DNA from 2 places in the Bradyrhizobium sp. NP1 genome. Region 1 is predicted to be linked to the other one. Evidence: predicted binding sites of a transcription regulator. Region 1 holds the regulator's gene; the other holds the start of a gene.
The links. The regulator HrcA, encoded in region 1, represses chaperone genes, less so after heat shock. The targets are predictions, from matches to a motif close to GTTAGCACTCNCNNNNNGNGAGTGCTAAC.
Positions count from the first base shown of each region.

Region 2: the regulator HrcA is predicted to act here: its motif matches at 3,661-3,689, upstream of QOU61_RS25225 (co-chaperone GroES).

Region 1 is NZ_CP127385.1:165,671-172,871, reverse strand. Features, by position in the region: gene rdgB (RdgB/HAM1 family non-canonical purine NTP pyrophosphatase) at 1-146, opposite strand, end outside; gene rph (ribonuclease PH) at 158-871, opposite strand; gene hrcA (heat-inducible transcriptional repressor HrcA) at 1,118-2,206, shown strand; gene grpE (nucleotide exchange factor GrpE) at 2,319-2,924, shown strand; gene pncA (bifunctional nicotinamidase/pyrazinamidase) at 2,950-3,663, opposite strand; gene QOU61_RS00775 (hypothetical protein) at 3,924-4,862, opposite strand; gene dnaK (molecular chaperone DnaK) at 5,255-7,150, shown strand.
Region 2 is NZ_CP127385.1:5,196,686-5,203,886, reverse strand. Features, by position in the region: gene QOU61_RS25240 (MBL fold metallo-hydrolase) at 1-267, opposite strand, end outside; gene QOU61_RS25235 (metallophosphoesterase family protein) at 492-1,193, shown strand; gene groL (chaperonin GroEL) at 1,526-3,166, opposite strand; gene QOU61_RS25225 (co-chaperone GroES) at 3,304-3,618, opposite strand; gene QOU61_RS25220 (usg protein) at 4,053-4,334, shown strand; gene QOU61_RS25215 (cupin domain-containing protein) at 4,480-5,058, shown strand; gene QOU61_RS25210 (acyltransferase family protein) at 5,184-7,121, shown strand; gene QOU61_RS25205 (NupC/NupG family nucleoside CNT transporter) at 7,143-7,201, opposite strand, start outside.

The DNA of each region.
Region 1 (7,201 bases):
TCGCCGGTCTCCTCCGGCTCGGTCAGGCCGACCTCGCCGGCGGAGACCGCTTCGACCCCGTGCGGCGCCAGCAGCTCCTGCATCTCGGCGAGCTTGCCGGGATTGTGGGTCGCGATGACGAGCCTGCCTGTGATTTTGCGGTGCATGGTTGGAAAGATTATGCGACCGCGAGCTTCTGCAGGTCGACCAGCCGCGTCACGCCCTTCTTGGCCAGCGCCATCAGCGCCAGGAACTCCTCCTGCGTGAACGGGGTCTTCTCCGCGGTGCCCTGCACCTCGATGATGCGGCCGTCGCCGGTCATCACGAAATTGGCGTCGGTGTCGGCGTCCGAGTCCTCGGCATAGTCGAGGTCGAGCACGGGCGTGCCGTCGTAGATGCCGCAGGAGATCGCTGCGACATTGGCGCGCAGCACCTCGGCCTTGATCATATTGCGCGCCTTCATCCAGCCGATGCAGTCGGCGAGTGCGACCCAGCCGCCGGTGATCGAGGCGGTGCGGGTGCCGCCGTCGGCCTGCAGCACGTCGCAATCGATGGTGATCTGGCGCTCGCCCAGGGCCTCGAGGTCGATGGCGGCGCGCAGCGATCGGCCGATCAGGCGCTGGATCTCGACGGTGCGCCCGCCCTGCTTGCCGGCGGTGGCCTCCCGGCGCGTGCGTTCCAGGGTCGCGCGCGGCAGCATGCCGTATTCGGCCGTGACCCAGCCCCGGCCCTGGCCCCTCAGCCAGGGCGGCAGGCGTTCCTCCAGCGTCGCGGTGACCAGCACATGCGTGTCGCCGAATTTGACGAGGCAGGAACCCTCCGCATATTTGACGACGCCCCGCTCCAGCGACACGGCGCGCAGTTCATCGGGTGCACGGCGGCTTGGCCGCATGGGAATCCTCCAGAAAGTGCGGCAAAGGGCGCTTTGCCTGCGGTGCTTGTAGGTGGGAGAACGGCCAGCGGCAAGACCGTTAAGCCCGATGCCTGCTTGTCAGCGGGCCGGAGGATCGACAAATTACAGCCTGATCCGGACGCTGCGGGTCGGTTTCCGGAACCGAGGCGAGGCGCCCAAGCGCGACGGCGATATCGTCCCTGCCCATCGCGCTCCGAGGGTGTTTGCGAGGGAGCAAGTTGTTCAGTGGCCCAACACGATCCGATTGGTCTGATCACACCGCGCGCTGGGCTCGCCCAGCTCAATGAGCGGTCGCGCGACATTTTTCGTCAAATCGTCGAAAGCTACCTCGCGACCGGCGAACCGGTCGGCTCGCGCAATATTTCACGCCTGATCACCGTGCCGCTGTCGCCGGCCTCGGTGCGCAACGTGATGGCCGACCTCGAGCAGCTCGGCCTGATCTATGCGCCGCACACCTCGGCCGGCCGGCTGCCGACCGAGCTCGGCTTGCGTTTCTTCGTCGATGCCCTGATGCAGCTCGGCGATCTCAGCGAAGCCGAGCGGCAGTCGATCGAGGGGCAATTGGCCTCCGTCGGCCGGGCGCAATCGGTGGAGGCGGCGCTCGACGAGGCGCTGACCCGGCTGTCCGGCCTGACCCGGGCCGCCGCCGTGGTGCTGACCGCGAAATCGAATGCAAGGCTCAAGCACATCGAGTTCGTGCGGCTGGAACCTGCGCGTGCGCTGGCGGTCTTGGTGGCCGAAGACGGCCAGGTCGAAAACCGGGTGCTGGCGCTGCCGCCCGGCGTTCCCTCCTCGGCCCTGACGGAAGCGACCAATTTCCTCAATGCGCGGATTCGCGGACGCACGCTGGCAGAGGCGCGGCTGGAGCTTGAAACCGCGCTGGCGCAGGACCGCGCCGAGCTCGACCAACTGACGCAAAAGGTGATCGCGGCCGGCGTTGCAGGCTGGTCCGGCGGCGAGAGCGAGGACCGCCAGTTGATCGTGCGCGGCCACGCCAACCTCCTGGAGGATCTGCACGCACTTGACGATCTCGAGCGGATCAAATCGCTGTTCGACGATCTCGAGACCAAGCGCGGCGTGGTCGACCTTCTGGGGCGCGCCGAACATGCCGATGGCGTGCGGATCTTCATCGGGTCGGAGAACAAGCTGTTCTCGCTGTCGGGATCTTCCACCATCGTGGCGCCCTATAGCGACGGCGCCGGCCGCATCGTCGGCGTGCTCGGCGTGATCGGGCCCACGCGTCTCAATTATGCCAGGGTGATCCCGACCGTGGACTATGCTGCGCGCATCGTCAGCCGGCTGCTCGGCGGCTGAGGTCCCCGGATCGGGACCCATGGCGCTTGATTTTCTTCGGCTAAAGCACGATATCCCGGCCGACATCCATTCACGATGAGCTTGATCCAGGCGATTTTCAAAAGGGCCAGTCATGACCGATCCCGACCTGCAGAAGAATGATCCGGACAATCCGGCGCAGGCCAACGAGCCCAGGGTTTCCAAGCCCTATGTGATGCCTGACGATCCCGAGCCGGCGTCGGTCGAAGCGCTCGCCAAGGAAGCGGCCGACGCGCGCGACAGGATGCTGCGGACGCTGGCGGAGATGGAGAACCTGCGCAAGCGCACCAGCCGCGAGGTAGCCGATGCGCGGACCTACGGCATTACCGGTTTTGCGCGCGATGTGCTCGATATCGCCGACAATCTGCAGCGCGCGCTCGATGCGGTTCCCGCCGAGGCCAAGGCGGCCGCCGATCCCGGGCTGAAGGCGCTGATCGAAGGCGTCGAATTGACCGAGCGCTCGCTGCTCAATGCGCTCGAGAAACACGGCGTGAAGAAGTTCGATCCCATGGGCGAAAAGTTCGACCCGAACTTCCAGCAGGCCATGTACGAGGTTCCCGATCCGTCGGTCCCCGCGGGCACCGTGGTTCACGTCGTGCAGGCCGGCTACATGATCGGCGACCGGGTGCTCCGGCCGGCAATGGTCGGCGTCGCCAAGGGCGGCGCGAAAGCGGCGCCGGCGGTCGATACCGCAAACTGATCCGGCGCTCGCCGGCGGCGCGCCTTCAGGCCGCGAGGTCGCTCGACTGGATGCGCTTGACGCCGGCCTTGGCCATGTCGGTCCAGGCCTTGGCGAGCGAGCCCTGGGTGTCGATGCCGCGACAGGCGTCCTCCACCACATAGGTTTCAAAGTCCGCCTTGCGGGCATCGAGCGCGGTCCAGGCGACGCAGAAATCGGTGGCGAGGCCGGCCACGAAAACCCGCTTCACCTGGCGCGCCTTCAGATAGGCGGCGAGCCCCGTCGTGGTCTTGCCGTCGGCCTCGGTGAAGGCCGAATAGCTGTCGACGTCCTTGTGAAAGCCCTTGCGGATGATCAGCTCCGCCTGCGGGATCGAGAGATCCTTCGACAGAGCCGCGCCTTCCGAGCCCTGCACACAGTGGTCCGGCCACAGCACCTGCTTGCCGTAGGGCAGATCGATGGTCTCGAACGGCTTCTTGCCGGGATGGCTGGAAGCGAAGGAGACATGCGCTTGCGTGTGCCAATCCTGCGTGAGCACCACATTGGCGAAGCTTCTGGCGATCTTGTTGATGACGGGAACGACCTGATCCCCGTCCTTCACTGCAAGGCTGCCGCCGGGCAGGAAGCAGTTCTGCACGTCGATCACCAGCAGCGCTGACGCCTCGTCCGGCCTGATCGGCGTTGCCGCCCACGCCCGCCGCGATACGCCTGACGCCGCGCCGACGCCGAGACCTGCCAGAATCCGTCTTCGATCCCACATGTTGCGTCTCCCCGTCCGGTTCAGCGCGGCGTCAGCGAATCAGCTCACCCGGCAGTGTGCCGAATCCGAAGTTCGCATCATTTCGCGGCAACCTCTTAAGCGAACTTCGCATTCGAAGGACACCAGGAATCCTAAGATTCTAGTGTGGTTTTGGTTCAGAAATTCTCCTGACGCACTCGCCGATAAATGAAGCGAATTTCTGAACCGACACACCAGGCGTAAAGCGGATCGCGCCGGCCGCAGCCGCGTGCGATTGCCCATCAGCTCCGCGGCTGGATGCCGTCGCGGACGGCACGGAACCGCGGGAAGGCGCTCGACCATTGATCGCGCGGCGAGCTGCCGATGATGCGCAGCGCGCTCGATGAGCCGAACTTCAGCCACTGCACCACAGTCACCTGGGTGTTGTCCTTGCCGCTGATGGCGTCGATCCGCGTCTCGTAGGCGGGCTGACCGTCAATGCGGATCGGTTCCGACATCGTGATCCGCGCGTCGCGCACGCCGGGGATTTGCGTCGCCGCCTGCGCTGCGAAGCGCCCGCGATCGTCGGGCTGGGCTGCGGTCGCGCCGATGATGCCGATCACCATGAAGGGCGCCGGCTCGAAGCCTTTGACCTCGTCATTGTCGGCGAGAATGAGGGCGGCGCCGGTGGCCAGCGTGCGGACGTTCTTGAAGCCGCCGAGCTCGGTGACCTTGAACGGCATCAGGCCGAGCTGCTCGTCGACCGGCACTTCCTTGCGGACCGTGGCGGAGGCGAACATCTGCCGGATCGCATCGTCGGTGTAGATCTTGCCGGCATTCTCGGGGACCTGCGCGGCGACATAGCCGGAGAAAGTCCCGCCCGACAGGATCATCGAATAGCGACGCACATTGGTGGCGCCGTCCTTGCCATTCTCGACGGTGTAGTAGGCAAGGCCCGATCCGGTCTCGAGGCTCTCCGGACGGATGCCCCCCGTGCCTGCCGGATTAGCTTTGAACGCATTCGTCACTTCGCCATAGGCCTCGGCCGGAAGCTCCGCGATCAGGATCTTCACGCCGTGATCCTCGGTTTCGAAGCCGGCAAAGCCCTTGGCCGGGGCGAGGCCGACCAGCGGCGTCATGCCGATCCGGGACCCCGGGGGAAAAACGGGATCGGCTGCAAATGCGGTCGAAGCGGCGGCGACGAGAAGAACGACCGCGGTCAATAGTCGAAAGGGCATCATGAAGAACCTGTCTGGCTTGATCCTTTGCGCGATCCTTTGCGGGATCTTTGGCCCGAATCCCTTGGCCGGTGGTCGGCCGCAGCCCCTCGCGGGATTCGGACCGGGCCGCTTTTAACGGTTTTGCGGGCCCTGCAACAGGGCAGGCCGACGTCCCCTTTCGCCTTGCGTTCCTCCCTCGGGAGGCGGGCGATGCCCAACGATTCGGGCGGTATGATCTTTCAAAGGTCCAATGATTTCATGCCTCAAGGTTGCGTCCGGTCCTTGCGGGCCCATACCCCCCTCCTATATGAGGCTGACCGTCGCAATATCGCGGGTTTTTGATCTTAGGGGGTTTTGGATTGGGTGCCGCCAGGGCCCAGCCGACCTGCCGCAAACGGAAGGACATCACGACCATGGCAAAGGTCATCGGGATCGATCTCGGCACGACGAATTCGTGCGTTGCCGTAATGGACGGCAAAACAGCAAAAGTCATCGAAAATGCGGAGGGCATGCGGACGACGCCCTCGATCGTCGCTTTCACCGATGATGGTGAGCGGCTGGTCGGGCAGCCGGCCAAGCGCCAGGCCGTCACCAATCCCGAGCGCACCTTCTTCGCCGTCAAGCGCCTGATCGGCCGCCGCTATGACGATCCGATGGTCGAGAAGGACAAGAAGCTCGTCCCCTACAAGATCGTCAAGGCCTCCAACGGAGACGCCTGGGTCGAGGCCGACGGCAAGACCTATTCCCCCTCGCAGATTTCCGCCTTCATCCTGCAGAAGATGAAGGAGACCGCCGAGGCGCATCTCGGCCAGAAGGTCGAACAGGCCGTCATCACCGTTCCTGCCTATTTCAACGACGCCCAGCGCCAGGCCACCAAGGACGCCGGCAAGATCGCCGGCCTTGAAGTGCTGCGCATCATCAACGAGCCGACCGCGGCTGCGCTCGCCTATGGCCTCGACAAGTCGAAATCCGGCACCATCGCCGTCTACGACCTTGGCGGCGGCACGTTCGACATCTCGATCCTGGAGATCGGCGACGGCGTGTTCGAGGTGAAGTCGACCAACGGCGATACCTTCCTCGGCGGCGAAGACTTCGACATGCGCCTGGTGAACTACCTGGCCGACGAGTTCCAGAAGGAGCAGGGCATCAACCTGCGCAACGACAAGCTCGCCCTGCAGCGCCTGAAAGAGGCCGCCGAGAAGGCCAAGATCGAGCTGTCCTCGACCACGCAGACCGAGATCAACCTGCCGTTCATCACGGCGGACCAGACCGGACCGAAGCATCTGACGATGAAGCTGACGCGCGCCAAGTTCGAGGCGCTGGTCGACGACCTCGTGCAGAAGACCATCGAGCCCTGCCGCAAGGCGCTGAAGGATGCCGGGCTCACGGCCGGCGAAATCGGCGAGGTGGTGCTGGTCGGCGGCATGACCCGCATGCCCAAGGTTCAGGAAGTGGTGAAGCAGTTGTTCGGCAAGGAGCCGCACAAGGGCGTCAATCCCGACGAGGTCGTGGCGATCGGCGCTGCGATCCAGGCCGGCGTTCTGCAGGGCGACGTCAAGGACGTGCTGCTGCTCGACGTCACGCCGCTGTCGCTCGGCATCGAGACGCTGGGCGGCGTGTTCACCCGCATCATCGACCGCAACACCACGATCCCGACCAAGAAGAGCCAGGTGTTCTCGACCGCCGAGGACAACCAGAACGCGGTCACCATCCGCGTCTTCCAGGGTGAGCGTGAAATGGCGGCCGACAACAAGATGCTCGGCCAGTTCGACCTGATGGGCATTCCGCCGGCACCGCGCGGCATGCCGCAGATCGAGGTGACTTTCGACATCGACGCCAACGGCATCGTCAACGTCTCCGCCAAGGACAAGGCGACCGGCAAGGAGCAGCAGATCCGCATCCAGGCGTCCGGCGGTCTGTCGGAAGCCGACATCGATAAGATGGTCAAGGAGGCCGAGGTCAACGCGGCCGCGGACAAGAAGCGCCGCGAAGCCGTCGACGCCAAGAACCATGCCGACGCGCTGGTGCATTCGACCGAGAAGGCGCTGGCCGAGCATGGCTCCAAGATCGCCGAAAGCGAGCGCCGCGCGATCGAGGACGCGGTCGGCGACCTCAAGGAAGCGCTGAAGGGCGACGACGCCGAGGCGATCAAGGCCAAGACCAACACGCTGGCGCAGGCTTCGATGAAGCTCGGCGAGGCCATGTACAAGCAGCAGGCCGAAAGCGATGCCGCCAAGGACGCTGCCAAGGATGATGTGGTCGACGCGGAATTCACCGAGGTCGACGACGACAAGAAGAAGTCTGCTTAAGCGGGCTTGCAACCAATGACCCTCATGCCAAAGAGCACGCAGCGCGTCTCG
Region 2 (7,201 bases), 2.7 Mb from region 1:
CTTGCCGGATACGAGGTGATAGGCAGCGTTCAGCGCTACGCCGCCGGGCACGAAACGGGACGCCGCGGCCATGATGGCTTCCGTCGCCGCTCCCATGGCCAGCGGAATCGTGGCCTGGACCTTTGGAATGAGACCCCAATGATCCCGGTGCCCATGCGAGACAATGATGGCGAGGAGGCTTGCCGACGGCGCTTCGAGACCGTCAATCTCCGGGAGGCTGGCTCTCGCAAGGTCCGGCGCATCCAGAGGCAAGCCCAGATCCAGCAATATTCGCGCCCCGCTGCTCTCGACCTCGACGCATGTACCGCCGATCTCCCGCGTTCCCCGATGAATTCGCAATCGCATCGTTCAACCAATATCTCGATTCCCAATCTTCTATATTCAAACGAGGGCCCGAGAAATTTACACGTTATGGAATTTTTCAAACATTTATTTTGCCTGGCGAATTGGCGAATCGATTGCCAGCTAGAAGTTTGATCTGGAAGGACGACATGGCAAAGCGTCTTGTTTTCGCGATAGGGGATATCCATGGCTGTTTCGAGGAGCTGAGATCGCTGCTCGACCTCTGCAGTGGAAACGCCGGCCGCATCGAGCACGAGTTCGTGTTGCTGGGCGACTACGTGGACAGGGGGCCTGCATCCAATGAGGTGATCGCCTACCTGATGCGTGCGCAGGCCGCCGGCAAGCCGCGGTTTCGGTGCTTGCTGGGAAATCACGACAGCATGCTTTCGATTGCCGCGAACCCCGGGCGTTCCGACGCCGAGCTAATGCAGTGGTGGGCCAATGGCGGGGAGGCGACGCTCGATGCCTACGGCATAGATGACCCTTCCGACCTGCCGCCGGACCACCTCGCATGGATAAGATCGCTTCCTTATTGCTTGCACGAGAACGATCGATTCTTCGTCCATGCCGGCGTGAGGCCCGGCATTGTGCTCGCGGCTCAATCCGAACACGACATGCTGTGGATACGCGAGCCGTTCCTGTCTTCGGGGCTTTGGCACGGGGCTTTGGTGGTGCATGGCCACACGCCGACGGCAACACGTGCGCCAGAGGTGCGGTCCAATCGCATCAATCTCGACACCGGAGCCTGTTTTGGCGGACCGCTGACCGCCGCGGCGTTCGGCTCCGACCGATTGGATCCGCTTTTCTTTGTCAACAGCGACGGCTTGCGGTTTCAGATAACGGCGGATTGAGAGGTAGCCGGGCTAGTGGAGCGGATTTGACGTTCGCTTCCCATTTGCCGCGATTCCCTTACGCGAACGTCAAATCCAAAGCTCCACTAGAAACAATAACTTGGTAGTGGTCCTTTGATTCTAACATTCGCAAAAGAGCCTGCTGCAACGGGATGCGAATGTTAGAATCGGACCACTAGCGCGTGCATTCCCGCGCCAAACAGGCCACAAACACAGGCCACAAGCAAAAGGGCGCGGCTTGCACCGCGCCCTTCGCGTTTCGTGCGGATCGCGGTCCCGGATCAGCGATGCACCGCTCAAGCGCTGCATCGCGTCCGGGACGACGCGGGACCTTAGAAGTCCATGCCGCCCATGCCGCCGCCCGGAGGCATCGCGGGGCCGGCCGACTGCTTCTTCGGCAGCTCGGCGACCATGGCTTCGGTCGTGATCAGAAGGCCGGCCACGGAGGAGGCGTTCTGGATCGCGGTGCGCACCACCTTGGTCGGGTCGATGATGCCCTTGGAGACCAGGTTGACGTAGTCGCCGGTCTGGCTGTCGAAGCCGTAGCCGTACTGATCCTTCTCCAGGATCTTTCCGACGACGACCGAGCCGTCCTCGCCCGCGTTGATCGCGATCTGGCGAGCCGGCCAGGAGAGCGCCTTGCGGACGATCTCGATGCCGGTCTTCTGGTCCTCGTTCTTCGGGCGCAGGCCCTTGAGGTGCTCGGAGGCTCGCAGCAGGGCGACGCCGCCGCCCGGCAGGATGCCTTCCTCGACCGCGGCGCGGGTCGCGTGCATCGCGTCATCAACGCGATCCTTGCGCTCCTTCACCTCGACCTCGGTCGCGCCGCCGACGCGGATCACCGCGACGCCGCCGGCGAGCTTGGCCAGACGCTCCTGCAGCTTCTCACGGTCGTAGTCCGAGGTAGTCTCCTCGATCTGCGCCTTGATCTGCTGTACGCGCGCCTCGATGTCGGCCTTCTTGCCGCCGCCGTTGACGATGGTGGTGTTCTCCTTGTCGATCATCACCTTCTTGGCGCGGCCCAGCATGTTGAGCGTGACGTTCTCGAGCTTGATGCCGAGATCTTCCGAGATCGCCTGGCCGCCGGTCAGGATCGCGATGTCCTGCAGCATGGCCTTGCGGCGATCGCCGAAGCCCGGAGCCTTGACGGCCGCGACCTTCAGCCCGCCGCGCAGGCGGTTGACGACGAGGGTGGCGAGCGCTTCGCCCTCGACGTCCTCGGCGACGATGAGCAGCGGCTTGCCGGTCTGCACGACGGCTTCCAGCAGCGGCAGCAGCTCATTCAGCGAGGACAGCTTCTTCTCGTTGATCAGGATGTAGGGATCGTCCATCTCAACGCGCATCTTGTCGGCGTTGGTGACGAAGTAGGGCGAGATGTAGCCGCGGTCGAACTGCATGCCCTCGACGACGTCGAGCTCGGTCTCCAGCGACTTGGCTTCCTCGACCGTGATGACGCCCTCGTTGCCGACCTTCTTCATGGCGTCGGCGAGGAACTTGCCGATCTCGGCATCGCCGTTGGCCGAAATGGTGCCGACCTGGGCGATCTCCTCGTTGGAGGTGACCTTCTTGGAGTTCTTGACGAGGTCCGCAACCACAGCCTCGACCGCGAGGTCGATGCCGCGCTTGAGGTCCATCGGGTTCATGCCGGCGGCAACCGCCTTGGCGCCTTCGCGCACGATCGCGGCCGCAAGCACGGTCGCGGTGGTGGTGCCGTCGCCGGCCGCGTCAGCCGACTTGGAGGCGACTTCGCGCACCATCTGCGCGCCCATGTTCTCGAACTTGTCCTCGAGCTCGATTTCCTTGGCGACGGTGACGCCGTCCTTGGTGATGCGGGGAGCGCCGAACGACTTGTCGAGCACCACGTTGCGGCCCTTCGGGCCGAGCGTGACCCTCACGGCGTTGTTGAGAATGTCGACACCGCGCAGCATGCGGTCGCGGGCGTCGACGCCGAATTTCACATCTTTAGCTGACATATTGGGTTTCCCTGAGTTGAACTGATCTCACCCTGTCGGTGACGCCTTTGTTTTGCACCGTTCGCGACGGCCTCGCTTCCGCTTGGCCTGCTCGGGTACGCGGCGCTCCTTAAGGGCTGAGCGTGTGCGGCGTGGAATCAGGCGGCCTTCTTCTTGGCGGCGGTGTCGGTGAGAACGCCCATGATGTCGCTCTCCTTCATGATCAGCAGCTCTTGGCCGTCGATCTTGACCTCGGTGCCGGACCACTTGCCGAACAGCACGCGGTCGCCCACCTGAAGATCGATCGGGATCAGCTTCCCGCTCTCGTCACGGCCGCCGGGGCCGACAGCGACGACTTCGCCCTGGGAGGGCTTTTCCTTGGCCGTGTCGGGAATGATGATGCCGCCTGCGGTCTTCTCTTCGGCGTCGATGCGCTTGACCACGACGCGGTCGTGAAGCGGACGGAATTTCATGCAGTCCTCCTAAGCTCTTACGAATATTGTGGATTTTTGGATGCTAGCAGTCATGGCCAGCGAGTGCCAGCCTGACTGGCTGGAAATAGGCCACAGCTTTGTGATGAGCAAGAGGCTTCTAGCAGAAAATTTGCCGCTGCCCCGGAGGCTGGCCGGCAATTTCGCCCGAGATCATTAACGATGGTCCGGGAGCGCGGAGGGCGTATTAGCAGCTGCGGTAAGCTGCTGCCAAAGCAACAATTTTCAACAATTCATTAACCCTTTGGGCTTGAGATGCGTTGGTTGCGTGCGTCACATTTCTCTCATGTGAGCGCATCTCGAACCGGGTGGCTCGGCTAACTCGGCATGAAGCGGGTTCGGAAAAACGGTCTCTGCTTTTCCGCATCATGCCAACGGCCTCCCCTTGAATATGCGCTCCTGCAAAGGAGGTTGGCATGGTCTCGAGGGTTGTTTCCGACGACTTTCGGAAGCAGGTGCTGGGTTACGGGCTGACGACGGCGCAGATTCTTTATCGGATGCCGGATCACCCGTCGTTGCTGCAAACCTATGTCTGGCAGAACTACGACCTGTTTCCGAAATTTCCGGCGTTGCAGGATTTCCTCGCGTTTTGGCAGAAAAAGCTCGATGGCCCGCTCTACTCCGTGACGGTGGCGCATTCGCGCCTGATCAAGCCGGCGGAGCTGCGCGCGGTCGACGGCGTGTTCCGCCTGCACTGAGACAGGCCAGATTTGTAGGGTGGGTTAGCGTAGCGTAACCCACCATCTTCGTCGCCACGTGGCGGTGGGTTACGGCTTCGCCTAACCCACCCTACGAAGCGCTCTCTGTGCTAACCTTTCGCAGGTATCGAAAGGGAGAACGCCGATGGCGAGCAGGAAGCAGAAGCGCAAGCCCGTATCGCGCGCGGCGGCACGAAGGCCGGCGCAAAGGAAATCGGCGGCACGCAAGACGGCAGCCAAATCCACAGCGGCCAAATCCACGGCGGCCAAGTCAACCGCGCGCAAGAAGATCGTTCGCCGCGCCAGAGCGGCGGTGCCGGCCGCCAGGCCCGCGCGGAAGAAACAGCGCGTCGCAATCAGCCATCACCGCGAGGAGGATTTCAAGGCCGACGGCCTGCGCGCCTACGCGCAATACCGCGACCTCGGCATCAAGGGTGCCACGGGCGGGCTGGCGCAGGCCCATGTGATCCGCCTGCTCGGTCCGTGCAATCCGCAGGAGGTTTCCAAGCTGCACTTCCACGACGTCGACTTCCAGATGGTCTACGTGTTGAAGGGCTGGGTGAAGACCTACATGGAAGGCGAGGGCGAGACCATGATGCGCGAGGGCAGCGCCTGGACCCAGCCGCCGCGCATTCGGCACATGATCCTCGACTATTCCGACAACGTCGAACTCCTGGAAATCATCCTGCCGGCCGATTTCGACACGGTGGAGCTGACGGCGTGACGGGGCCCGTCGGCTGAACCGGCCGGGCCATGCACCGGCGTCTTGCGGCCTTTTCTTCCCGCATTCCGCACGCTAAGGCGTGAGTGACTGTCGCCAGGATTTCGCTTGTCGGTTTTTTGTTTGACATGACCAGGGCCTATCGCGAGGACATCGACGCGTTGCGCGCGCTCGCCGTGCTCTCCGTGATCGGTTTTCATTTCGAGGCGCCGCGGATTTTCGGCGGCTTCATCGGCGTCGACGTCTTCTTCGTCATTTCCGGCTTCCTGATCACCGGCATCATCCAGGCCGAGATGCGCGAGGACAGCTTCTCCTTTGCCCGCTTCTACGAGCGCCGCATCCGCCGCCTGTTGCCGGCGCTCTATGTGATGATCGCGTTCTCGGCGCTGCCGGCGATGCATTTCCTGCTGCTGTCGGAGCGGCTGGAATTCTTCCGCTCCGCGGCGGCCGCGGTGACTTTCACCTCGAACATCTTCTTCTACCTGCAGGCCGGCTATTTCGACCACGCCGCGGTGGAAAAGCCGCTGCTGCACACCTGGTCGCTCGCGGTCGAGGAGCAGTTCTATCTCGCGCTGCCGCCGATCCTGTGGGCGGTGATGCGGCTTGCGCGCGGCGGCCGCCTGGCGCTGCCGGTGGCGCTCGCCGTGCTCGGCGGCGCCTCGCTCGGGCTGAGCATCTGGCTGATCGCGAACGGGCGCGCCGAGAACGCCTTCTTCCTGAGTCCGCCGCGGGCGTGGGAATTCCTGGTCGGCAGCGCGATCGCGGTCGAGGGATTCCCGAAAGTGCCGCAGAATCGGCCGCTGCAGCATGCGATCCGCGGCATTGCGGTGATGATGATCCTCGTTCCCGTCTTCACCTACCAGCAGGGCCCGGATTTTCCCGGCGCCCGCGCGCTATGGCCGTGCCTCGGTGCGGCGCTGTTTATCTGGTGCGGCTACGGCATTCCGAACCGCACCCGTCATCCGCTGTCGTTCCTCAGCCTGCTGCGCTTCTGCGGCCAGATTTCCTATTCGCTCTATCTCTGGCACTGGCCGCTGTTCACCTTCGCGCGCTTTGCCAAGCCGAGCCTGACGCTCGACATCACCGAGAAGACCGCGCTGTTCGCGCTCACGGTCGTGATTTCCTACCTGTCATGGCGCTTCGTCGAGCAACCCTTCCGCGACCGAACCTTGGCGCCGACGCGGCGCGCCGCGTTCAGCACCGCCTTGTTCGCCAGCATGGCGCTGCTCGCAGGAAGCCTTGGCGGATTCATGCTGAGCCGCACGCCGTCGGACAGCGACCGCGCCGCCGCGCGGCTCGATGCCTATAACGCCTACGACTACAAGGCGCTCTACCGCTACGGCCAATGCTTCGCATCAGTCGACAGCCGCTTTGATGGTGACTGCCTCGTGCCTGCCGCCGGCAAGCTGAACCTGCTCCTGTGGGGCGACAGCCTGGCCGCGCATTATCGCAACGGGTTCGAGGCGATCGACCCGAACGCGCTGCAGATCCTGCAGGCGACGCAGCCGGCCTGCATGCCGACGCTCAGCACCGCCGCTCAGGCGATCGCCGCCTGCGGTGTGTTCGCGGCGCGGATGGCGGCGTTCTTCAGCGACATCAGGCCGGATCTGGTGATCCTGTCCGCGGACTGGCTCGAATATGCGCGCCCGCCGCGGTTCGACGCCATGATCGCCGACCTCAGGTCGACCATCGCGCGGCTGCGCGCGATGGGTATCCGCGTCGTGCTGTTGGGGCCTGCCGTGCAGTATCGGGCGCGGCTGCCGTCGATGCTGGCCCGGGCCGAGCGCCGCGGCATCGACGCGAAGCCTGACGACTTGGTGCTTGCCGACATCTTCGCGCTCGACCGCATGATGGCCGCGGCGCTGCCCAATGCCGACGGCTTCGCCTACATATCGGTGGTCGATGCAGTCTGCCCGGCGCGGCAATGTCCGCTCACGATCGCAGACGGCATCCCGGTATCCTGGGATCATGCGCATCTCACCCCCGAGGGCTCGGCCTATGTGGTGGCGCGGATCGCGCCGCAGGCCGGACTCAAAACGGCGAAGGTCGTTTCAGGACGCGATTGAAGCGGGCGGTCGGCAGGGGCGTCATGTCAGGACGCCGACGATCGCGCCCATCAGGCAGGTCGTGATGGTGCCCGACACGA